Regions from separate parts of the Alteromonas sp. MmMcT2-2 genome, predicted to be linked through region 2. Evidence: predicted binding sites of a transcription regulator. Region 2 holds the regulator's gene; the other holds the start of a gene.
What was found. Region 2 encodes MetJ, which represses methionine synthesis genes. Its sites were predicted from a motif close to TAGACGTCTAGACGTCTA; they were not measured.
Positions count from the first base shown of each region.

Region 1: a site for MetJ is predicted at 3,555-3,572, ahead of msrA (peptide-methionine (S)-S-oxide reductase MsrA). Genes of this name have one in related genera too.

Region 1 covers NZ_JAKRFA010000033.1:914-13,294, reverse strand. The annotation lists gene MHM99_RS16270 (isoleucyl-tRNA synthetase) at 1-1,437, opposite strand, end outside; gene MHM99_RS16265 (hypothetical protein) at 1,709-2,830, shown strand; gene msrA (peptide-methionine (S)-S-oxide reductase MsrA) at 2,932-3,477, opposite strand; gene MHM99_RS16255 (DUF393 domain-containing protein) at 3,702-4,097, shown strand; gene MHM99_RS16250 (SDR family NAD(P)-dependent oxidoreductase) at 4,087-4,812, shown strand; gene MHM99_RS16245 (sodium-dependent transporter) at 5,124-6,545, shown strand; gene MHM99_RS16240 (NAD-dependent epimerase/dehydratase family protein) at 6,659-7,471, opposite strand; gene MHM99_RS16235 (DUF2884 family protein) at 7,639-8,469, opposite strand; gene MHM99_RS16230 (hypothetical protein) at 8,816-9,007, shown strand; gene MHM99_RS16225 (mechanosensitive ion channel domain-containing protein) at 9,083-10,420, opposite strand; gene MHM99_RS16220 (acyltransferase) at 10,424-11,317, opposite strand; gene MHM99_RS16215 (acyltransferase) at 11,314-12,228, opposite strand; gene fghA (S-formylglutathione hydrolase) at 12,342-12,381, shown strand, end outside.
Region 2 covers NZ_JAKRFA010000015.1:81,380-93,760, reverse strand. The annotation lists gene metF (methylenetetrahydrofolate reductase) at 225-1,112, opposite strand; gene metJ (met regulon transcriptional regulator MetJ) at 1,274-1,606, shown strand; gene MHM99_RS10880 (malic enzyme-like NAD(P)-binding protein) at 1,770-3,005, opposite strand; gene MHM99_RS10875 (hypothetical protein) at 3,685-4,002, shown strand; gene rpmE (50S ribosomal protein L31) at 4,209-4,421, opposite strand; gene priA (primosomal protein N') at 4,889-7,078, shown strand; gene MHM99_RS10860 (cbb3-type cytochrome oxidase assembly protein) at 7,210-7,800, shown strand; gene MHM99_RS10855 (hypothetical protein) at 8,151-8,624, shown strand; gene MHM99_RS10850 (DUF1294 domain-containing protein) at 8,838-9,386, opposite strand; gene hslV (ATP-dependent protease subunit HslV) at 9,689-10,213, shown strand; gene hslU (HslU--HslV peptidase ATPase subunit) at 10,296-11,624, shown strand; gene MHM99_RS10835 (helix-turn-helix domain-containing protein) at 11,720-12,163, opposite strand; gene MHM99_RS10830 (DUF4258 domain-containing protein) at 12,173-12,381, opposite strand, start outside.

The DNA.
Region 1 (12,381 bases), on a different contig from region 2:
GGCCATCCAGTTCTCAGCATCAACAGTAAGCGCCTTGCCAAAAAACGTAAACACCTTTTGAATGGCTTCGATAACCTTTACGCCATAAATGGGAGCGGCAGAGACAACGATGACAGATTCTTTGCCGATTATGGAATGTTGAAAATCACACAGTGCTTCCCAGTCCATTAGCCCCGAGGGCTTATTCATATTAGATTCACTGCGCCAACGCTGCGTGCGGGTGTCTAAAACCTCAATAGGTGGTGTGGTATCTAAACGGTAATGCCACTGATCAAAATCCAACAGCTCATCAATGATTTCATCGTGCGAGTTTAAACCGCTTTCTCCCATTGATTCTTGTACTTTAGCAATTAATGGCGCTACTTTTTTTGGTGCATTTCCCCAGCCTTGGCAAAGCAAGTAGCCGATAAGCGCATTGCCGATCATGCGTTTTGATAGAGGGTTTCCATAGACTTCTTGTTCCCAGCCCCGGGTTAAGTTCCAATCGTCGGTAACATCGTGATCGTCAAAGATCATATAGGTAGGAATGTGTGCCAGGGCCCTACGTACCTGCGGTAGCTGTTTTACAAAGCCGTTAAGCGATTCGTGTTCTTTGTCGAAAATAGCGTGGTATTTTGGGGGGATCCCATCTTTATCTATATTGATATCAGCCCAAAGCGTGTCGGACCACACCAGTAAATACATAGCGATGATCTCCGCACTGCCAATCAAATGGTTTTGCGCGTTTACTGATGTGAATACCGGTTTTTTCTTAGCACCAAAGAATATTGAAGACAGTACCGTATTGGTCGCAATTTGTGGCAGAAGCTGCTCTCGTTCGTAATACCCATGTTCATGTGTGGCAAGTTCATTAGTGTTGGTTACTACTGCCCCTTCCAGTGCTTCATGATAAAGACCTAAACGGTCAATCACGCTGTGTATGGCTTTAAGCATAGGACCTGCGACATCATCAGCGTAAATTTGATCGCCCGTCATCAACAGGAGATCGGGAAAATCATTTTGCTTTTTGAACGCATTTTTATGGAGTACATCTACTTGTGCTAGGGCATCATCACTGTGAAAGTGAGGCTTACGGCATGAGCCGTGCAATATGGTCTCGGGAGTCTCGGTGTAGTGGAAACATAAGGAAGACTGCCCATCGTAAAGAAGCCCGCGTTGTTCATTTTCCCATGAAGCCTGCTGAGCATCGTCGCTAAAAGATAGCGAGTAACCTATCCGCGCAGTATCTTCGAAGGGCTCTGACGAAGTGAAAGAGAGCAAGTGTATAAATGCGTACTTACCTACGCGTATGGTTTCGCGTTGACAATTGCCGCTGACGACGACTTCATTTGCAGATAGATTTAGCGTAGGTGAATCGGCGTTACTGGTTACTACCCAAATATGACATTCTGTAGATGTCACCTTTCTTACTATCGGACCTGCAATAACTTGGGGCAAGTGCTGCGTAGAAATGACGCTCTCCTTTAATTTTCGTCAATATTAATACACGTAAGCGTGTTAACTAAATATGCTGCACATTAATCGAAAACATGATGACAGCACGACTATTTAACGTTGCCAAATCATATATGTACTCAGCAAACCTGATGTCTATCGCATAACCTTACTCTTTTTTGTGAATAAACGGTATGCTCGATATACTCCCTTACAATTTTTTCAGTTTTACCTTTTGCTCTCGTCTTAATAAACGGAGAGAGGACTTCACACTATGCTAAAATATTTAACCAGTGCTGTGCTAACCACTTTACTGATAAGCGCCTGTAGCGAGCCGAAAGACGTTGTTATCACTCCTGAACCTCAAGACTTAACAGAAGTCACTGTGGGTAAATGGATCCTTGATGAAAAAGGCAACGTTATGTTTGATCCTCAAACCTCAGGGTTAGTGGTGCTAGACGGTCAACTTGTCACTATCGCAGATGCTAGCGCTGATACCACTCAACAGTTGAAACTTCATAGCATTTCACCAGATACCGCAACGCTGAGCGCATCGAGCGAACGCTTTTCATTTTCCAATACCGTGCGCCGAAGCTGCTTTTATAGCTATTTGAGCGAGCAACCTGATTTAGAAGCGCTAGCCGTAGACCCCAGAGACACTAACGTAATTTATACGGTTACCGAAGATGCTACCCGTACCGGCGCGTTAAGCCCTCGCTGTGAAACCAAATACGAGGAAACAGGGTCAACAGATTACCCTACCTTGTTGGTAAAATTGACACGAAAAGATAATGGCTCGGTTGAAATGTCGGATGTGCGACCTCTTCAGTTTCCCAACGATTTTGAAGTAGGTAATTTTCCTAACGACGGCATTGAAGGGTTGACGATGGCTGAAGACGGCACGTTATATCTGGCGCTAGAGAAAGATAAAGCAGGACAGCCAAGAATTTTTACATTGGCTGTTGATGAAGACTTTTTCTCGTCGAATGATTTTGCCACAGTGAGCGAGCCTAACCTTCAACTTCCTTCGTTTACTTCAGGTAATCATCCTATCAATGGACTGGCGTTATATACTCATTCAGCGGGCGCATCCTATTTGTTTGGCGCAGCAAGAAACGACAATGAACTGTGGGTAATTGATGTGAGTGGCAGTAAGCCAACAAAGCGTATCCCTATTACTTTCGACGTTGCCGGCGATCAGAGTTGCGAACAATACACAATGGATAATTCGTCGATGGAAGGACTAGTGACCATTGAAAATACCTTGTGGATCATTAACGATCCTTGGGAGAAAAACTACCTTAAAAACGCGACGTGCGAAGCTCATAAGAAGCGTTATGAAGACTTAGCGCCTTTATTGTTTCCATTAGAAATTAACAGCGTTTGGTTTGAATAATAAGAAAACGAATAGATTGAAAAACAAAAGGGTTGCTTTTAAGCAACCCTTTTTATTGTTGGCTAACGCTATTGATAGCGCGCTTAATATCGCTGTTTTATTTATGCGTCGCTGCGAAGTCGAGAAGCGAAGGTTTTTTTGAACTTCGCAAGTTTAGGCGCCACCACCATAGAGCAATATTGGTTTTGTGGATTATTTTTGAAGTAATCTTGGTGGTAGTCTTCGGCGTCGTAGTAGTTATTTACTGCTACTATTTCAGTCACTACGGGATCGGGCCAAATCTCTTCTTCTGTGATTTCTGCGATAATTTTTTCTGCTTCAGCTTTTTGTGTATCGTCGTGATAGAAAACCGCGCTGCGATACTGTGTGCCTACATCATTGCCCTGTCTGTTAAGCTGTGTAGGGTTGTGCAGCGCAAAGAAAATTTCTAGTATCTCTCGGTAGCTAATGCTGTCGGCATCAAACGTCACTTGTACCACTTCAGCATGGCCAGTATTTCCTTTGCATACCTCTTCATAGGTTGGATCGGCCTTTTCGCCTCCAGCATAGCCAGAAATTGCTTTTTCCACGCCTTCAACGCTATTAAACGCTGATTCGATACACCAAAAGCATCCGCCTGCCAACGTGGCGACTTGTAAATTTGCCATAGTAAAAACCTCTCTTAATCTTTGTCTGTAGTGTGGGTGCGGGTAGGTCACAACACAAGTCATCCAAGCGTGTTTTTTTATCGTATAAACGAATATTAAATAAGAATAATGTGCGAGCTGAGTGAAAGGTTTTAACATGTGAGGCTAGCTGCTTTCTTTCAAGCAGTTTGCAACTGGTAAGAATGCGTATAAACGTGTTCAAAATTTGGCAGAGGTATTCAGTCGTGATTATTTTCTATGACGGGTATTGTCCGTTGTGTATCGCTGAAATGCGTCATTTAAGAAAAAGAGACAAGCACAACAAATTAACATTGGTAGATATTCAGGCCCCCGATTTTTCGAACCGTTATCCAACCATGGATTGGCATGCACTCAATGCAAGAATTCACGGACTTCGTGAAGACGGGACGTTGATAACTGGCCTTGATGTCACTCATGAAGCATGGAAAGCCGTGGGCATGGGTTGGCTATATGCACCGCTTCGCTGGCCTGTTATTCGTCATGTAGCCGATGCTTTCTACAATGTATTCGCAAAGCATAGATACACCATTTCATACCTGTTAACAGGTAAAAAACGCCAGTGCGATCGCTGCATACCAGGAGAAGCCAGTGAAAAATAACGTCCTTATAGTGGGCGCGTCGGGCGGTATTGCGTCTGCGCTTATTGAGCAATATAGCAGTGAAGGTGCTAGGGTGTTCGCGGTTAGTCGCGCCCCTATATCTGACACCAATCATTCTGGGGATGTTACCTATCATCAGCTGGCCGAACAGGACGATAGGCACATAAGCGAATTTGTTGAACAGCTGGCTGAACGGCAGGTTGTGTTAACTACGGTAGTTATCACAACAGGTTTTCTACACCGCGAAAGCGATGGCATTCATCCTGAGAAACGTTTGGAAGATGTCAGCGAGCAGGCCTTAGCGGCTTATTTTTCGACTAACAGCATTATTCCCGCAATGTGGCTCAAGCATTTGGTGAATATTATGAGTAAAGAAGGCTCAACCCTTGTTTGCTTAAGCGCGAGAGTAGGGAGTATTTCAGATAATGGACTTGGCGGGTGGTACGGCTACCGCGCGTCGAAAGCAGCGCTCAACATGTTGGTTAAAACGGCGTCGGTAGAATACAAGCGCAGATTGAAAGACGTGATGCTTGTTTGTTATCACCCTGGGACGGTTGATACGGGGCTTTCTAAGCCTTTTCAAAAGAACGTTGCCGCCAAGAAACTGTTCACGCCTGAGTTTACCGCTAAACAGCTTATTCATCACCTTTCGGCGCTTAATCGAGACCAAGCTTGTCATTTTATCGACTGGAATGGCGAAGTGGTAACTTGGTGATACGGTCTAACATCATTTCAGCAAGTCCAACATCAAGACTTTTTATTTCACTGCTGTTACCATGCTATTTTTGGGAATGGTGCAGCGTATTGATAAGCCCATAGAGGTAGCAATACAACGCGTTGACGCCACACGTGAGTCATAACAACAAACGCCATCCTGATAATAAATAATACCAGTTCGCTCGGCTTGATTCTTACGAATAGTAAGTACCGACAACCAGCATAAATTGTGAGCTCACGACGTGTTTGTGCATCACAAGGCGTGATACGGCGAACTGCTATAACAATAACTCAACAAGAGGAAGGGATATGAGCGGGGCCAGAGAACAGTTCGGATCGCGCATAGGTTTTATTTTGGCTGCTGCAGGTTCTGCGGTAGGCATAGGTAATTTGGTAGGGTTTCCTGTCGGTGCAGCTAAAAATGGCGGTGGTGCATTTCTTTTAATGTACGCTATTTTCGTTTTTGCCATTTGTTTACCGGTAATGCTGGCGGAAATGTCAGTTGGTCGCCATGCTAAAAAAGACCCGCTTGGTGCATACAGTGATATAAGCGGTAATGAAAAGAAATGGAAAGTCGCGGGGTGGCTAGCTATTGCTACGCCGTTCATGATTGCCGTTTTCTACATGGTTATTACTGTGTGGCTTTTCGGCTATTTGTTCGAAGCAGTAAGCGGAAATCTAGACAAGTTAGCTAACCCAGAAACCTTTGGGCTGTTTATTAATTCAGAAGCCATCTTTTTATATATGGCGGCCGTTGTTGGTGTGGTCTACCTCATCCTTCAAGGCGGTGTAAAAGAAGGGATAGAAAAAGCGGCAAAGCTGCTCATGCCTGCGCTTTTCGTGATGCTTATCGGTCTCGTTATCTTCGTATTAACCCGCGAAAATGCGATGGCTGGCGTTGAGTTCTACATCGTTCCTGAGTTTTCAAAAATCACTGCTGAAGTGGTGAATGGTGCGCTATCGCAGGCCTTTTTCTCTCTATCGTTGGGTATGGGTATTCTTATTACCTATGGTAGCTACATTGATAAGCGTGCAGATGTACCGAGCGCTGCCAAGCTGGTGGCGTTAACAGACACGGCCGTGGCGTTCACTGCGGGTTTGATGATCCTTCCTGCCATCTTCTCTTTTAACCCAGACATTAACCCTGATGATTTAAGTGAATCGTCAGTGGGCATGATTTTTACTTACCTGCCTAGTATCTTTCTAGCGTTACAAGACTCGATTGGATATATGGGCGCATCGATTGTCGCTAGCTTGTTCTTCTTACTAGTGTTCTTTGCGGCAATTACGTCGCTAGTGTCTATTTTTGAAGTACCTGTTGCGGCGCTTATGGATGAAAAAGGTGTAAGCCGTAAATGGGCGCTTGGGTCGCTAGGAAGCATTATGATTTTGCTAGCCATCCTAAGTGCGTTGTCATTCGGTAAAGTTGATATGCTTACGTCGTTTATGCACTACGCTGGCGCAGATAAATCACTATTTGATGTCATTTACGATGTGTTCTACGACACGATTTTGCCTTTAAACGGCTTGCTAATTTGTTTGTTTGTTATTTATCGTTGGAAGAGTGCAAACTTCAATGCGTCTTTGGAAGAGGGCAGCAGTGGTTACAAAGGCAGCTGGTTTGAAAAGTACGTGGATATTTCGCTTAAAACCTTTATTCCGCTTATTTTACTCGTGATTTTTGTAAACACGGTAGCGGTAAAATACTTCGGGTTGAGCCTATTCGGATAGTCAGGTTTTATAAGAAATGACGTGAGCTAGCAGTGAGCTCAACTTAAAAACGGCAAGCCTAAAGCTTGCCGTTTTTGTTTGTGTCAGAGTATGTATTTTCACTAAGTGAAAGCCTAAAACATGCGATAGGGGTCGCTATGCTCTGGTGTAATATTTAGCCTTGCCCAGCTTTGTGCGGCGTCAATCACTTTGCCAGCAGGTTCCGCTTCAGTATCAGAAAAGCGAGGAGCATCAATATCCATCGCCTTCGCTGCATCCACGTAATAAATACCGCGCTTAGGATGAGACAAGCTGCAAAGGTGAATAACATCGTTAAGCGGCTTGCCACAAATGATGGTCGTCAGCGCAGATACAATGTCGTACACATGTACAAGGTTTATTCGCTTATTTCCTGCATCTAACTGTTTTCCACTTAACGAGCGGGCGGGGTGACGGTCTGGGCCTACTAAACCGGCTAGGCGAACAATACTGATATCAACCTGACCTCGTTTAGACAATAAATAGTCTTCAATAGTCACGTGGGCTTTGGCCGAGGCTGTTTGCGGCTGTGTAGTGCTGACTTCGGACACTACCTCATTTGTTGCATCGCCGTAAACCGACGTGGTGCTGATAAACACGATATGCGCCACCTTTACGCTGATGGCTGCGTCTATCAACTGCAGCATATTGTTGGTGTATGACGCGAGATCTGTGTTTCTCCTGCCAGGGGGAATATTTAGCAACAAGGTAGCGTTTGGCAAATGGTTACAAAGCGCTGATGTATCTTCGCCCAGGGCATATTCAATTGCGGTGATACCTTGGTCTTGTAACGCGAGACGTTTCTGTTGGCTTCGAGTGGTGCCAACAATATTGACCTTTCCTGAAAGTGCGTTGCCCACATAGCTGGCTAACCAGCCGTAGCCACTAATTACTACATTTTGAGTCATCGATTAAATACCCCTTTGTTTAGGGCTTAAGAGTACATTAATTGGAGGGCGGTTGTCGTTAACTGTAAAAATGAAAAACCGACTGGGTTACAGTCGGTTTTTCAAAGGTGAGTGGTTAGCGTTGCAAGTCGTTTCGCTTTGCGCGTTTAGTTCGCTAAATGTTCCAACTACATTTTCATTTCGTCGTTGTGGTCATGGTGGTTGTCTTGATCAATATCTAGCAGGTTCAAGTCATCTAGCCCCGATATGGATGCCTGCATCTTGCCTTCGGCATAATCCGCTTTCTTCAGTACCTTACACAATGCATCGCCTTTTTCTTCCAGCGCAGCCGCTTGGCTTTCTAAGCGATATTCTAAATCTTCACCCCAGCGCTCCATCTTTTGCTCAAACTCAGACATATCACCGCCTTCCCACAACATTTGTGTTCCTACGGCAATAAGTATTCTACCCATAGACTCACTGATTAAAGACTCAATTTGCGCTTCGAATTCTTGCTCCCAGCTTTCGTCAAACCAACCTGGCTCATCGAATTTAGTTGAATCAACGCGAATATTCCCTGCGTCATCATAGAATGAAGTGTTTAGTTTGGTTTCAAGTGAGTCGAACAGTTCACGAAAATCGTCACCCATTTGATCGCCGCCTAACAGTTCAGTAAAGACTTCAGTTACTGCCACGTTGGCAATTTGCAGCCCTTCACTGGCGATATTCAAGGTCATAGGGATGGCGATATCAATGTTGTTGTAATATTCACTTACCCAGCGCTGTTGTTCGCTGTCAAGCGATACTGGTTCGCCGTTAATGGTCATATTGTGATGGGAGTCAATCGTCATCACTGAGCCATTGTCCATCTGTACCGTTAGATCACCTTGGTAATATTGAATATGACCATCAAGCTCCATGTCACAACTGTTGTTTTGAAAGCTGCTGTCATGCGCCAATGCGTGGCCGCTCATTAAAGTACTGGTAAGGGCAACTGAAAGTAATAGTTTCTTAGACATTGTTCATTCCTTAATTTACGTGTGACGCGTTAACGAAAGTGCTCGAAGCAAACTGCAATGCGTTGTAGTGTCACTGTCAAATAGACGCTAACGATACTCGCTGTTATACCTAAGGTAGAGCAATGGCCTTGCCAATATTTAAAGTCTATATCTTTCAAATGGTTAGTGATATTTGATGATTTCTTTATGCTCTGCTAAATACACTATTTAGTGAGATTACCAACTAATTAGTAGTTTTGACTAAGATCAATTAATACCGATAGCGGTACATTTAAGCCAATCCAAGCATGGTTAAATCTTATTTATTGGTGCATAATACCGCCAATATTTTTAAGGGGTTATCACAATGGCTGATTGGATTAATGCAATTATGTTTGGTGTTGCGCTAATTGCCTTTACGCTAGGGCTAAGCAGCATCGTTATGGGCTTTATGACTGCTAAAGCAGGTGCTGAAGGTATGCAGGAAAAAATCGAGTACGGTTTTTTTGGCGTTACTGGTTTAGTACTTTGCTTACTGATGGCCTACGCATTGGCTTAAGCGATAAGCATTAAAAAAACCGGCTATCTCAGCCGGTTTTTTTTCGTCTTGAACAAGTCTTTATTCATCACTGCCTTATCGATTAGTTTCGCTCTTCTCCTGAGCATCCTCAGGCGCATTGTCGCTTTCGGGACTATTTCTATAAGCGCTTTGTTCGCGATGGGCAAGCAGCGACAAATGTCCATCACGTTGATAAGCGCGTAAATCGAACAAATCCAGCATAGCCATAACGTGGTCGAAAATATCCGCCTGTACTTTTTCGTACCTCACCCATTCCTTTTGTGCACTGAAGCAGTAAATTTCTAAAGGTAAACCAAGCTCATTAGGCGGTAGCTGCCTAACCATTAGGGTCAGTTCTTGGTTTACATCCGGGTGCTTGCGCAAGTATGCCTCTAAATAAGCTCTAAAAGTGCCGATGTTGGTAAGGCGACGGCTGTTTAGCAGATCCGACTCATCAATGGAGTAATCTCGGTGATAAGCGCGGAGCTCATTTTTCTTCTTATCGATATATTCGTTGATATAGCGAATTTTCGAAAAGCGCTCTAGCATATCGTTGTCACAGAGCTTAATAGAGTGCACATCAATATAAATGGCGCGCTTAATTCTGCGTCCGCCAGACTCTTGCATACCGCGCCAGTTCTTAACTGCTTCTGTAGTAAGGCTGTAAGTCGGCAGCGTAGAAATGGTTTTATCCCAGTTTTGTACTTTGACGTTGGTAAGGCCTATCTCGAGTATTTCACCATCTACTTCATACTTAGGCATGGCAATCCAGTCGCCCGTATTAAACATGCGGTTAGCGGCTATTTGAATGCCGGCAACAAAGCCCAGAATGGTGTCTCTGAATATCAATAGTAAAACAGCGGCAATGGCGGTTAAGCCAGACACAATAAGTAGCGGGCTTCTGTCTACAATTAATGAAATACTTAATAGTATGGTGACAATAGCAAATGCCAATTTGGTAACTTGAATAAAGCCAGTGATAGGTGCGCGTTTAGCAAGCGCTGAGGCGTTATAAACGTCTTCCACTGTGCTCAACATGGCATATAAGGCAAGAAGGCCGCTATATAGCATGTATAGCTGAGCGCTCTTTATCACCATACCGTGCATCACGGCTTCATCGCTAATAAGTACCGGTGTGGTTAAGTAAATAAACAGGGCAGGAAACAGGTGCATTAAGCGACGGAAAAATCCGTGCTGCTGCAAGGCGTTGTCCCAGAGGTTATTGGATTTGTATACCCAACTGGCTATCTGGGGGCGCACCAATAGCCTTGCGATAATATAGATTACCGCCGACACCACTAAAATACTACTTAGTGCGATGACGTTATACAGCGGATCTTCAGTAGTAAGATTCGGGAAAATATCATTAACTATGTGAATAAAGTTATCGCGTACTGAAGCACTGACTTCCATTAATTACGACTCCAACATTTTCTTTATACGGTTGTCTTTATTTTCCCATAGACCGTTCAACCAGTTTTGGAAATAAAGACGAAACTCAGACTCAGTGCGTTCTGAATGCTGTTGTAATTCAGGTACCGGCGTAACGTTCACATCGATCACGATTTTTGTCATCTGACCGCTAAGCATTGCCATCATAGGGTGACGCTTATTTTCCGGGTAGAGCAGCGAGATATCTAACACGTTGGTAAATAATTCACCCATAGCTGAGAGCGTAAAGGAAACGCCGCCGGCTTTGGGGGGCAGGAGGTTTTCATAGGGACTTTGCTTTGACAGATGCTTCAATGAAGTAAATCGAGTTCCCTCTACAAAGTTAATGACCGTTGTGGGCACCGTTCTAAACTTCTCACAATACGCTTTGGTGGTTTCGAGATCCTTTCCTTTTTTCTCTGGGTGCTTTTCTAAATACGCACGGGTGTATCTGTGCATAAACGGCATATCAAGTGCCCAGGCACCCAGTCCGACAAATGGCAGCCAAATAAGCTCTTTCTTAAGGAAAAATTTGGGTGCAGGAATGCGGTTCGTTGCGAATTCAATGAGCAGAATAATGTCGAGGTAGCTTAAATGATTGGCAATAATCAGATACCAACGGTCTTTTGACAGCTCGCCGTGTACCGAACACTCAATATCGACGCGGTTAAACAAGCGTATCATGAGAACGCTGACCCGACCGAAGCTAAACATTAGCCCGTGCATCACTTTATTCCATGCCGTTCTTATCTTTCCGTTAGGCATAATAAGTTTTACCAAGCCCAGTAAGATAATTAGGCCTCCCCACAACGCAAGATTGAGAATTTGTAGTGAAGTGTGTATTACGAAAATAAAAGGAGCGAGTACTGCGCGAATCATAATGGTTTCTGTGTTGCGTTTAGTGAATCTAAAAGTTGATCTTTGGCATGCCAGCGCTCATTCAACCACGTCTGAAAACGGGCTCGAACTTGCGGATCATCAAAATAATTGTCGTTGAAAATGCCGTTTTCCATAATGTCTTTGATGGGCATTACGTTGATATTCACACGAATATCACGAACCTTACCACTAACGAAGTCCCAGAAAGACGGTACGCCGTTCGGGTAATCAATTGTGACATCAATAAGTTTATGCAAATGATCGCCCATCGCAGACAAAACGAATGCTATGCCGCCTGCTTTAGGCTTAAGTAAATGAGTGAAAGGCGAGGCCTGCTTGTCGTGCTTGGCTTGCGTAAAGCGCGTGCCTTCAACAAAATTCATAATACTTACAGGCTTATTTCTAAATTTCTCACACGCTTGGCGCGTGGTTTCCATATCCTTTCCTTTCAAATGCGGGTTTTTAGCCAAAAATGATTTGGAATACCGGCGCATAAATGGAAAATCGAGTGCCCACCAAGCCAGACCTAAAATGGGAACATAGATAAGCTCTTTTTTGAGGAAAAATTTCAAAAATGGGATTCTTCGGTTAAATACACGTTGAAGAACTAAGATATCGACCCAAGATTGATGGTTAGCAACAACGAGATACCAATCATCTCGAGTGAGTTTTTCTAGTCCGTTTACTTGCCATTTGGTGCGTCCGCTGATGCGCTGATTCAGGTTATTAACGCCGATCCACGCAGTCGCGCATGCGTCGAGTAAATAAGAAATGAATCGTCGCCACGGCGCAATAGGTATAAGTTTAAAAATAGCCAATATAAAAATAGGCGTTGACCACACTACCGTATTGACGAAATAGCAGATGACCGAAATAGTGCCAACAATATGATGCAACAGTGCTTTTACCATTGTACTTACCTCAAAAATTAGGCGCTTAGTGTAAACGAACTTGATCTAAAATCCGATAGAGCCTTTACTGATTCCACAATAAAGGTGCAAATTTACGTATTTAAGGAGCTGAAATGGAGCTTATTGGCGAAAATAGAGCATTCGGGGGACGGC
Region 2 (12,381 bases):
AATTTCTCCTGACGATACCGTGTAAATGGTAAACAGCGCGGTTTTATCTATGCGTACTGTTATAAAGCATCGATAGTTCATTACATGTTATATCAGATGGTAACTGCGGGCGGCCTTGGTGGCAAAGTTTAATGCAGGCTTTATACAACAAAGGCGCATTGACTGCGCCTTTTGTGGAGTACTTCATTAAACAACGTAAGCACGGTCCTGATTGTCGTTATTTATTAAGCGCCTGAACGCACGCCGAGCATGTGGCAGATGGCGTAGCTCAATTCACTACGGTTCAAAGTATAGAAATGGAAGTGTTTTACCCCTTCTTTAGCGAGTACTTTAACTTGGTCCATAGCAATGTTAGCGCCTATAAGATTACGGGTAGCTTGGTCGTCGGCATCAAGGCCGTCAAACATCTTGTGCAACCATCCCGGCACATGAACATTTGTGAACCCCGCAAATTTCACCAGTGTTTGGTAGTTGGTTACCGGCAAAATACCCGGAACGATATCTAAGTCGACACCCGCTGCGGCTGCACGGTCTCTAAATCGAAGGTACACACTCGTATCGAAAAAGAACTGGGTTATCGCTTCTGTGGCACCTGCTTCTGCTTTGCGCTTAAGGTTTAGTAAATCAAACTGCGCATTTGGTGCTTCAGGGTGCTTCTCTGGATAGGCAGCAACAGAAATATCAAAATCGGCAACGTCTTTTAGCAAGGCAACAAGATCAGAGGCATACATCTCTGTCTTTTCTACTCCTGGCGGTAAATCGCCACGAAGCGCAACAATACGGCGAATGCCTGAATCCCAGTAGTCTTTAGCAATTTGTTTAAGTTCATCTCGGCTAGCATCAACACAGGTCAAGTGAGGAACCGCCGCGACACCGGTTTGCTGCTGAATGCGTTTTACAACGTCGTGGGTTCTGTCACGCTCACCGCTATTCGCGCCGTAGGTTACCGACATGTAGCTTGGCTTTAGTGGCGCGAGACGTTCAACTGACTTCCACAGGGTCTGTTCCATGGCTTCCGTTTTAGGCGGAAAGAATTCAAAAGATACATCAATATCACGCAGTTCCGACAGGGACTGGTTTAATGCATCGATACCTTGTGCGTAAGAAACCATGGCTTTTTCTCTCAAAAATGTATTCTTATAGACGTTTAGACGTCTAAATTAAAGAATATATGTCTAGACGTCAAGAGGTTTACACTGCTCAATTGACCTTTTCGTGAACTTGTTTAGAATTTCTCTTCATAACATAAAAAAGAGTAGACCGAGTTAGTACAATGGCAGAATGGAACGGTAAATATATTCACCCCTACGCAGAGCATGGCAAGAAGAGCGAACAGGTAAAGAAAGTCACTGTCTCTATACCTATTAATGTGCTTAAGGCGCTTACTGATGAGCGTACTCGCCGCCAAATCAATAATCTGCGTCACGCCACTAATTCAGAACTGTTGTGCGAAGCATTTTTGCATGCGTTTACCGGTCAACCATTGCCTAACGATGATGACCTGCGCAAAGACAATCCTAATCGCGTACCGGCTGAAGTAAGACGTATTATGGAAGAAATGGGTATTGATCCAAGCTTCGAAAACGATGTGTCGGAAGACGACTGATATTTGGTATTAAAGAGAAACGGCGCTTTGTTGTAAGTTATTGCTAGTTGATAACCTACAACACGGCGCCGTTTTTTATGTACTTGTATTCTCTAAGCGCACCTTTTAGCAAATAAAGGTTGGGCACTAGCCCCTCCATTTTTTTGCTTTATGCGCCAGAATTTTATTCTTCTGGGCTTTCAGGCACGCGTGCAACGCCAGATTCAATCGCAGCCTTAGATACGGCGGTAGCAATACGCTCGCATAAACGCGGGTCCATAGGTTTAGGAATAATGTACTCCTTACCAAATGTCAGACTAGTACTCTTACTGGCAGCTAGTACTTCTTCTGGTACAGGCTCCTTCGTGATAGCACGAAGGGCTTCTACTGCCGCTACTTTCATTTCATCGTTAATGGCCGTTGCACGAACATCTAGTGCTCCACGGAAAATAAACGGGAAACACAGTACGTTGTTAACCTGGTTAGGGTAGTCCGAGCGTCCGGTAGCCATAATAAGATCTTTACGTACTTCGTGAGCAAGTTCAGGCTTTATCTCAGGGTCTGGGTTAGAACATGCAAATACAATTGGGTTTTCAGCCATCAAGGCCAGTGTTTCTGGTGGTAAAACATCCGGTCCTGACACACCAACAAAAATATCCGCGCCTTCCATTACATCTTCAAGCGTACGCTTGTCAGTATTGTTAGCAAATAGCTTTTTGTGCTCAGTTAAGTCTTCGCGACGAGTATGGATAACGCCTTTTCTGTCTAGCATATAAATACGCTCACGCTGGGCACCACACTTTATAAGCAGTTCCATACAAGCGACCGCTGCTGCACCGGCACCCATACACACAATTTTAGCGCTCTCTATGCTTTTACCCTGAATTTCCAGAGCATTAAGCATGCCCGCTGCAGTAACAATAGCGGTACCGTGCTGATCATCATGAAATACCGGAATTTTACAGCGCTTAATTAGCTCTTGTTCAATCTCAAAGCATTCAGGCGCTTTAATGTCTTCTAAGTTAATGCCGCCAAATGTGTCAGCGATATTCGCTACTGTATTAATGAACTCTTCGGTTGTACGATGCTTCACTTCAATGTCAATGGCATCCAGGCCAGCAAAGCGTTTAAACAGAAGGGCTTTACCTTCCATAACAGGTTTCGATGCCAGTGGGCCTAGGTTACCCAACCCTAAAATCGCGGTTCCGTTACTGATAACGGCAACCAGGTTTCCTTTACCCGTGTACTTATAGGCGTTATCTGCATCTTCAGCAATTTCTCTGACCGGCTCGGCAACGCCTGGGCTGTAGGCAAGAGCAAGGTCATCGACGCTATCTGCTGGCTTAGATAACTCTACGCGGATTTTTCCGGGTGTGGGTTTGGCGTGATAGTCGAGTGCGCGTTGTCTAAAATCTGACATGTAAAAAGGTATCCTTAGATGTAGGGTTCATCGGTGTTTTCGTTCACGCTCTGTAGCTATTTTATTGTCGTTATAGTTATAGGTAGATAAACGTAAGCGCGTTACAACCAAGTAATGACAAAAGTGATTATAAATAGTTGTTAGCACTAGGGCTTGTTGATCTTTGTTTTACAGCAATCATCAATAGGCCCCAAGGTGGCATGTGGAAAAGCAGACTAGGCGTTAACCTTTACTGATTTTGTTCACATACCTTAATGGATACAAGCCTCTGGTTTATGTACCCAAAAGCGCCATAAGTCTTGAAAGCAATGCATTATTCACAGAATTAATGCTCACTATCAAAGTGCCGATCGCAACTCTAACACAGCCAATCACTGTGTACATATCTGATCAGAATTCTCATATACCAATGTAGGTTAGGCATACTAATTAGACCAGTAAAATGGGGCTATAATTACCATTCATGCTATTTATTTTTACTTGTTGTAACATTCTGTAGGTCTATTGTGTGGAGGATGAAAACAAAGCTATCAAAGGGGTCTACGTTCTCATAAATGCATTGGACAGAAACCCAAATCAGGAAAATGGAACGAAGGGATATACCTCGTTAATTCTCCATCTAATATTTCTGATAAAATCCTGTGAAAGCCCACTCAAAATTCGCGCTGAAGGCGAGGATATGACAGAAAGAAAACTAATAACCGTGCTAACCGATGTGTGCGAAAGCGTAAAATCTACCAATAATGGATTTGTTTGGCTAACTCACGTAGGGCATTGGAGAGCGCCGCAAGTGATTGCCGTGTTTAATACTGAGCAGGAGAAGCAGCGGGCGTTAACTAATGGTTGGGATATAGACTTCATAAACCAAGTGAATATTGCTTTGGCGTCAATTAAGTCAGCACCCGTTGGTATTTATTTTGATAGCGAAGAAGAGTGTAAGAAAGTGAGTGGCGGCAATTGGGACAGGCATTTATCTAATGTTAAAAACCTTCACTGAGTTCAGGTTACGCTGAATATTGTAAATTAAGCTAAAAACGTTTTCAGAAAGGCGAGTTGCAGGGCTTGTTAAACTGGCTAGGTACTGGCCTGACGTAGGACAACGGCGGTAAAGCGCTGTTTGGCACACCTTGTTTGTGTGAAGCGTGAATTTTAAGCAATAAAAAAGCGCCATAAAGGCGCTTTTTTTCGAACTCGATATCAGGCTTACTTTTTGCCCAATGCACCGAAACGCTTCTTGAAGCGATCAACACGACCACCAGTGTCAACGTTACGTTGCTTACCAGTGTAGAATGGGTGACATGAAGAACATACGTCTAGGTTGATGTCTTTACCAAGCGTAGAGCGAATGTTCATTACGTTACCACATGAGCAAGTTGCTGTGATTGCTTCGTATTTTGGGTGGATATCTTGTTTCATTGGGTTACCTCACATAATAAGGCCGTATCGCTATACAACCCGAAGTCGCACACCATACGTTACTTAATTCAAATGATAAGTTGTTCAAAGAACAGCCTATCGCAAAAGAGCGGCGCATAATAAAGGATGGCAGGGCCTTGATCAAGCGGTTTTTGGCCAAATGCTAAACAAGAGAGCTAGGCAAGGTAGCCGTATAAAAAGGTAGCCGTATAAAAAGGCCAAACAAAAAACATTCTTTTTATGCTTAACAGTAAAGTATGTTTAAATATTTGTCTTTCAAGGCTCGGTCAGATGCTCAAGTGGCAAAATCATGCGCTAATAGCAAAATGTGTAGCTAGCTGTTAGCAGCGCAAACTGCTGTAACGTATAGGTCTGCAAGAAGCCTCAGTATAATTAGTTTCAACATAAGAAGCTTAGTAAGCGCATTACGCGCTTTAACAATCGTCAAATAAGGTAGAACCTTCGCAATGGCCTTTATCCAAGTTGCCGTGCCAGTGCCACTGCGCCAACTTTTCACGTATACCCACGATAACGCACTAAGTGCGGGTGTAAGAGTAGTTGTGCCTTTCGGTCCGCGCAAACTTGTGGGCGTAGTTGTTGAAACCCTACACAAAACTGAAAGCGACATTGAAAACTCCAACAAGCTAAAAGCCATTGAGTCGGTACTGGACGATAGCCCTATTATAGATGGGGTGTTATTGAAAATGGCCCAATGGCTGTGGCAGTACTATCATCATGCGCCGGGTGAAGTGCTACACGCCATGCTGCCTGTTTTATTGCGCAAAGGCGAGTCAGCAGCGCCAACACCCCAAGACATGTTGATGCTTACCGAAGAAGGTAAGCAAACGACTGCAGACACGTTATCGCGGGCGCCTAAACAACAAGCCTGTTTTACTGCACTGGCCGGTGGTGCCTTATTAGCGTCCCAAGCGCGCAAGCAGTATGGCGCACCTGCGGTCAAAGCACTTGTCGAAAAGTCATTGATAAGCATTGAAGAAGTTGCGCCTGAATTTAAGTCAGGCAGTTGGCTTGCCTCGTTATCGGTGTCTGAAAAGCCAATTCCAGATACTGAGCAATCGGTTGCCATTGCCGCACTTAATCGTCAGCAGGGCAATTTCGCTGTAAGTTTGCTTGAAGGGATTACCGGTAGCGGTAAAACGGAAGTGTATCTTCAAGCTATCGAACCCTTGCTGCGTGAAGGGAAGCAAGTGCTTATACTTGTGCCAGAAATTGGGCTGACGCCGCAAACGGTGTCACGCTTTGAAAAGCGCTTTGGTATTGCAGTGGGCGTTTTACACTCTCAGCTTTCTGATAAAGAACGGTTACATGTATGGCAGCGAGCAAAAGCAGGTGAACTCGGGATAATCATCGGTACTCGCTCGGCTATTTTCACCCCGCTGCACAACCCCGGCATGCTGATTGTGGATGAAGAGCACGACGAGTCTTTTAAACAACAAGATGGACTTCGCTACCACGCCCGTGACTTGGCAGCTATGCGGGCTAAGCAGCACAATATTCCTCTTTTATTAGGCAGCGCCACGCCCGCACTCGAAACACTTAATAATGCGCTAAGCGGTCGCTATGCCCATTTGCAGTTAACTAAGCGAGCGGGAGGGGCGAAAAGCACGCATCAGCATGTGTTGGACGCGCGTGACCAACCCATTCACTACGGTATTTCGCAAGGCTTGCTAACGATAATGCGCCAGCATATCAACGCGGGAAATCAGGTATTGGTGTTTGTGAATCGCAGAGGCTATGCGCCAGCGCTGCTTTGCCATCACTGCGGCGAAACCGTCATGTGTAAGCGTTGTGACCGCCCTTATACTGTGCATAAAGCGCAGAACCGTTTACAGTGTCATCACTGCGGCGGCATGCGCTCAATGCCATCAAACTGCGAAGCGTGCCATCACAATGAATTAGTTACGGCGGGTACGGGCACCGAGCAAGTCGAGCAAGGGCTTGCAAGTTTATTTCCCGGTGTTAAGCAGGTACGAATAGACAGCGATACCGTGCGGGGCAAAGACAAACTGCATCAGACGCTAGATGCAATAAACCGCCAAGAGTACCAGCTGCTGGTAGGTACCCAAATACTATCAAAAGGTCACCATTTTCCGCATGTAACCTTAGTGGCGGTGCTAGATTGTGATGGTGCACTTTTTAGTGCCGATTTTAGAGCACCAGAAAAGCTCGCTCAGCTTGTAACTCAGCTTGCTGGAAGAGCAGGGCGCGCCAGTAAACCTGGTGAGATGTGGCTGCAAACTCACAACCCCCATCACCCTTTGCTACAAGATTTAGTGCACAATGGCTATGGGCATTTCGCCAGACACGCTTTAATGGAGCGAAAAGCGGCAGGGCTTCCCCCATTTATTAGCCAGTTTGTCATTCGCGCAGAAGCGACCGACAGCAGTTTGGCCTACCGCTTTTTACAAGACAGTAAGCAAGTATTTCTCCAGCAGCATGCCATTGAGCTAAATGGCCCGTTTCCTTGTTTGATTGAAAAGCGGCAAGGCAGGTTTCGGTTTATGCTGGTATGCAGCCATGAAAAGCGTGCGCCGCTTCACAATGCGCTGCGTTTGGCGCTGCCATTTTTACAGGCGTTGCCACAGGCAATGAAGGTAAGGTGGTCGATAGATATTGATCCTACCGATTTCAGTTAGCTTGTTGGGTTGCAATACGTTAAAATTTCTGCAGGATTGAAGTGCAGGAAAGCTGCTGCTTCATAAAGATTTGGTATATGACGTTTTCTTACGCATACAAACAACGATAACAAGTAGGAATATTGCCGACTATGGCTCAACGCGATTATGTCTCTCGTGGACGCTCTCCTCAAAAAAAGAAGCCTGCTGGTAAAGGTAGAAAACCGGCCAGAAGCGCGCAATCAAATGCGCAATCTAACGCCCCGGTTTCTGGAAAACTTCCTATTGTGCGCCTTGTTGGCGTATTCGCATTGGTGATTGGCTTTGGTGCATTTTTGTGGTCAATAAAAGACAATGTAGAAGACGACGTGGATACACAAGCTTCACGACCTGTGGCTCCTACAGAAGAGACGTTACCTGAGCTTCCTGAAGAAGAATGGGAGTACATTAAGACCCTTCCAGGATATGAAGTAGAAGTTGAGGTCAAAGAGCAAGAAAAATCTGACAAACGCTATTTAATGCAGTGCGCCTCGTTTAGAACCCGCGCGCAGGCTGAAGAGATGAAAGCCAAAATTGCATTCCAAGGTTTAGAGGCGCTTATCAGACACAGCACTGGCAGCAACGGCGATTGGTTCCGCGTTATTCTGGGCCCTTACGAGTCTAAGCGTGATGCAGAAAAAGCCAAGCACAGTCTGCGTAAAGTGAACATTGCGACATGCCAAATTTGGTACTGGAATTTGTAGCAGATTATTGTAGGTAACACTTAATGCGGTGCATACGGCGCTGAAATAGCGCGTAGAGAAAGGATGCGTTTACAAGGAAGTATCAATGTATTGCCATCACCGAACAACCAAATTACGCCGCTTATAGCATAGAAGAGCTTGAGGACGTTCTGGAAAATATTGATAAGCAGGCCTTTCCAGAACGCTATCAGGCAGCAAAAAATGAGCTCGCTGCTAAGCGGGCAACGCTGCCACCTGAGAATGATACGGATAGCGCCCATCAAGATGAGCATTTTACTCGACCTAAGTGGTCTGAGCTTCATCCAATAACACGTATCAGTAACGGCGCTTTTTTAGTACTCATTGGCGCAATGTTCGTAATTGTTTTAACCGATTTTATTGTGATCAATTCTTGGCTAGACAATTCGAATTGGGCCATCGTACTTCTCACTGTTGTTTATAGCGCCTTTTATTACCTCACTATTTTTGTTGATAAACGATACGCGCAGTATGTAACTAAAGATTTGCGTGGAAAAATGACGTTATTTGGCATGCCGCTATTAGCCTTTTTCTTGTGGTTTAGTTTTGTTGATACGGCATTGCCCTACACGCTTCACTTAGCGTCCGATAAACAAGAAACAGAAAGAAAATTTGCTTATGAAAAAGGAAGCGGCTCTAAGCACTGTCGACATCCACTTTTGCTAAAAGAGAACGGTCCCCTGTCTGATGGGCGCTTATGCTTAAGGGAAAGTGAGCACAAACGCCTACCGAATAAAGGATGGGTGTATGTTAAGGGCTACGAAAGTGGTTTTGGTTTTGACATTGAAGGGTATCGATTTCGCTAAATTTCAACCATGAATGCCTGCGTATTAATCACTTCAAATGCAATTAGCCCAAGCAAAATGAGATTAACCAAAACCGTTACCCAATAAACCCTCATGAATGCCGATTTACTACGCTTATGCTCATACCAGTCCCTTCGGGAAGGTCTGGCAAGCTTCCTAGCTTCATTCTGGGAATTTGAAAGGGAACAGCCATTCCTGCATTCCCACGCTTTGCTAGGAAACTTGCCAGCGCCTTCTGAGTGGGCAATTATCTATGCGGATTGGTATTGACATCTGTTGGGCTAGCAATGCACCAGGCCAACCTCCCAATAGGCTTAATATATGCAGTTTTGCTTCTGAAACTCGCCGTTTTTCCTTTTTTGCAGCCGATTTGTCTATGCCGTAAAACAGTATGGTAAGCAAACTTACCGCGCCATAAACGATAGGTACTATAAACGGTAGCCGACCTGACAATGTAAATAACGCAAGTGCACCGGAGAAAATACTCAGTACGATAACATTACGTTTTCTTCGCGAGGTTGGCTTATTGGCGCGTAAACGTTTTGCTTTGTGATCCTTGAGTAAGCTGATGTTGCAGGCGCGGTGATTACCATTTCTATCCTGCTCAACTTCATAAACAATAATGTCGCCATTAACCGGGCGCCTAGAGCGTTGTTTAAACGCTTCGATATGAGTAAACGCGCGCGTGCCTCCACCGTTAGGCTCTACAAAACCATAACCTTTAGCATCGTCCCACTGTTGAATTCTTCCCTGATACTTCACTACCACTCCTTTAAAACCATTATGTAGCGTCTTCATTGTTGCTACTTTATCTGTGCTCTATCACCTAGGCATTATTTCACTTGGCCATAGAGTGTGTTGGCGAGAGTATGCACTCAATAAATGATGTATTCAATAAGCACCGTATGCGCTAAGCCCATATAGTAGGCAGCTCTGAGCGCACATTCTTTTGTCTTACCCTTGAAATTAAAAAGCCTTCCCCCACTTATTTGTTATTGAATTTGAACGCTGCTGCCTTTGCTAGACGAAAAACGCAGCAGCGCCCAGCCAAACGGGGAATTAACGTGACAACGATTGTATCTGTACGACGTGGGAATCAAGTGGTAATGGCCGGTGACGGACAGGTATCACTGGGCAATACCGTAATGAAAGGTAATGCGCGCAAAGTGCGCCGTTTATACCACGACAAGATTTTAGCGGGCTTTGCTGGTGGCACGGCCGACGCATTTACGCTGTTTGAGCGCTTTGAAGCAAAGCTTGAAGCCCACCAAGGCCATTTGACCAAAGCGGCGGTAGAGCTTGCCAAAGACTGGCGGACTGACAGGGCGCTTCGCAAACTAGAGGCATTGCTTGCCGTAGCAGACGAAACCGCATCGTTTATCATTACCGGTAACGGTGATGTGGTGCAGCCAGAACAAGATCTTATTGCGATTGGCTCTGGTGGTAACTACGCGCAAGCTGCAGCTACTGCACTACTTGAAAATACAGAGCTAAGCGCGAAAGAAATTGCTGAAAAAGCACTGACCATAGCGGGTGATATTTGCGTATTCACTAACCATAGCCAAACGGTTGATGTACTAGATTACTAAGTAATAGCTGAGTGCTGTTATCGGCTTGCTGTCGCTCGTATGAATTTGAGTACAGCAAGCGCTGTTAGAAAAGGGTTTATTCATGTCTGAAATGACACCAAGAGAAATTGTTCACGAGTTAGACCGACATATTATTGGTCAACAAGATGCCAAGCGCGCTGTATCTATTGCACTTCGAAATCGCTGGCGTCGTATGCAGCTTGAACCTGAGCTGCGCCAAGAAGTTACGCCAAAAAATATTTTGATGATTGGCCCTACGGGTGTGGGTAAAACTGAAATAGCCCGCCGTTTAGCAAAACTTGCTAACGCGCCGTTCATTAAAGTTGAAGCGACTAAGTTCACTGAAGTGGGCTATGTAGGTAAAGAAGTTGAGACCATCATTCGTGATCTTGCTGATATTGCGGTGAAGATGACGAAAGAAAATGAAATGAAAAAGGTGAAATTCCGCGCAGAAGAAGCTGCGGAAGAGCGCATTTTAGACGTTTTGCTGCCTCCACCAGAAGATGCATGGGGTAATAAGGAAAATGTTGAAGATCGCGGTACGCGCCAAGCATTTCGTAAAAAGCTTCGTCAGGGCGACTTAGACGACAAAGAAATTGAAATTGATGTGGCACTTCCGCAGGTGGGCGTAGAAATTATGGCGCCTCCAGGTATGGAAGAAATGACCAATCAGCTTCAGGGCATGTTCCAGAATTTGTCGGGTTCGCAAAAGAAAAAGAAGAAGCTGAAAATTAAAGAAGCGTTCAAACTACTTATTGAAGAAGAGGCTGCACGCCTTGTGAATCAAGAAGATTTGAAAGAAAAAGCCATTGAGTCGGTAGAGCAGCACGGTATTGTGTTTATCGACGAAATTGACAAAATCTGTAAGCGTGAGGGCAACTCGTCGGCCGATGTGTCTCGCGAAGGTGTTCAGCGTGACTTGCTTCCACTTGTGGAAGGTTCAACGGTATCGACAAAACACGGCATGATTAAAACTGACCATATCTTGTTTATCGCTTCGGGCGCATTCCAAATGAGCAAGCCGTCTGACCTTATTCCAGAGCTTCAGGGTCGTCTTCCAATTCGCGTTGAGCTATCTGCCCTTAAAGTCGGTGACTTCAAGCGCATTCTTACCGAGCCGAATGCGTCATTAACGCACCAGTACATTGCGCTAATGAAGACAGAAGGCGTGGATATTAGTTTCGACGATTCTGGTATTCAGCGTATAGCCGAAGCGGCATGGCAGGTGAATGAGCGCACTGAAAACATTGGTGCCCGCCGTTTGCACACCGTGCTAGAGCGCCTTATGGAAGACATCTCGTTTGACGCCTCTGAAAAGAGCGGTGAGTCATTCGTGATTGATGCTGATTACGTTAACAGCCACCTAGAAACCTTGGTAGATAACGAAGATCTGTCGCGCTTTATCTTGTAATTTAGCGCTAAGTAGAAGTTTCCCCGTTAGTTGATATGTTCAACTAACCCTTCTACATGAACAAGAATTAAAAAGCCGACGTTAAGTCGGCTTTTTTACCATTCTACTTTTTCCCAATGGTCTTCGACTTCTTCAAGACGAATTATTTTTGCAGCTTCTTCCGCTTGGGTATTTGCTAGTAAATCAAGAAAGTAACTTACGGGATTATTCTTCTCTTGGCTTTCCATGTATAAGGCTCTTAAGGCAGCATCTGTTGTCCGTGGAATTTTTGTTTGACCTTTCTCATAACGCGCAATGGTCTGTTCATCAACACCAAAACGATTCGCCAGCATTTTTTGAGAAACATTTAGTTCTACACGTAAGAATTTAAACTCATCATGAGCAAGAGGCTTGTTGGTATTAACAATTGTCTGTGCTATCGCACTATGAAGACCGTTCATATCGTCAATGCTTGTATATTCTTCACCGTCTACAACTTCAACGGTAACACCGTTTTTCAGGTATACATTTGATAACCCGCTTTCAGTGTAATGGTACATTTTACCCTCTCAACTTATCCATACAGTAATTAGAAATGACATTGGACTATCATGATGATTTTTAAGTGCAACAGTGAGTTCGATAACTTTGCCCGCAGCTAAACCTTTCAAATTAAATTTCCAGTCTCCAGAAATATCAAGATATGGCCCCTCTCTAAATACTGAGTGCTTACTTTTTAATAAAGTGATTACCTGACCTGTAGTGATTCCTCGCTCAT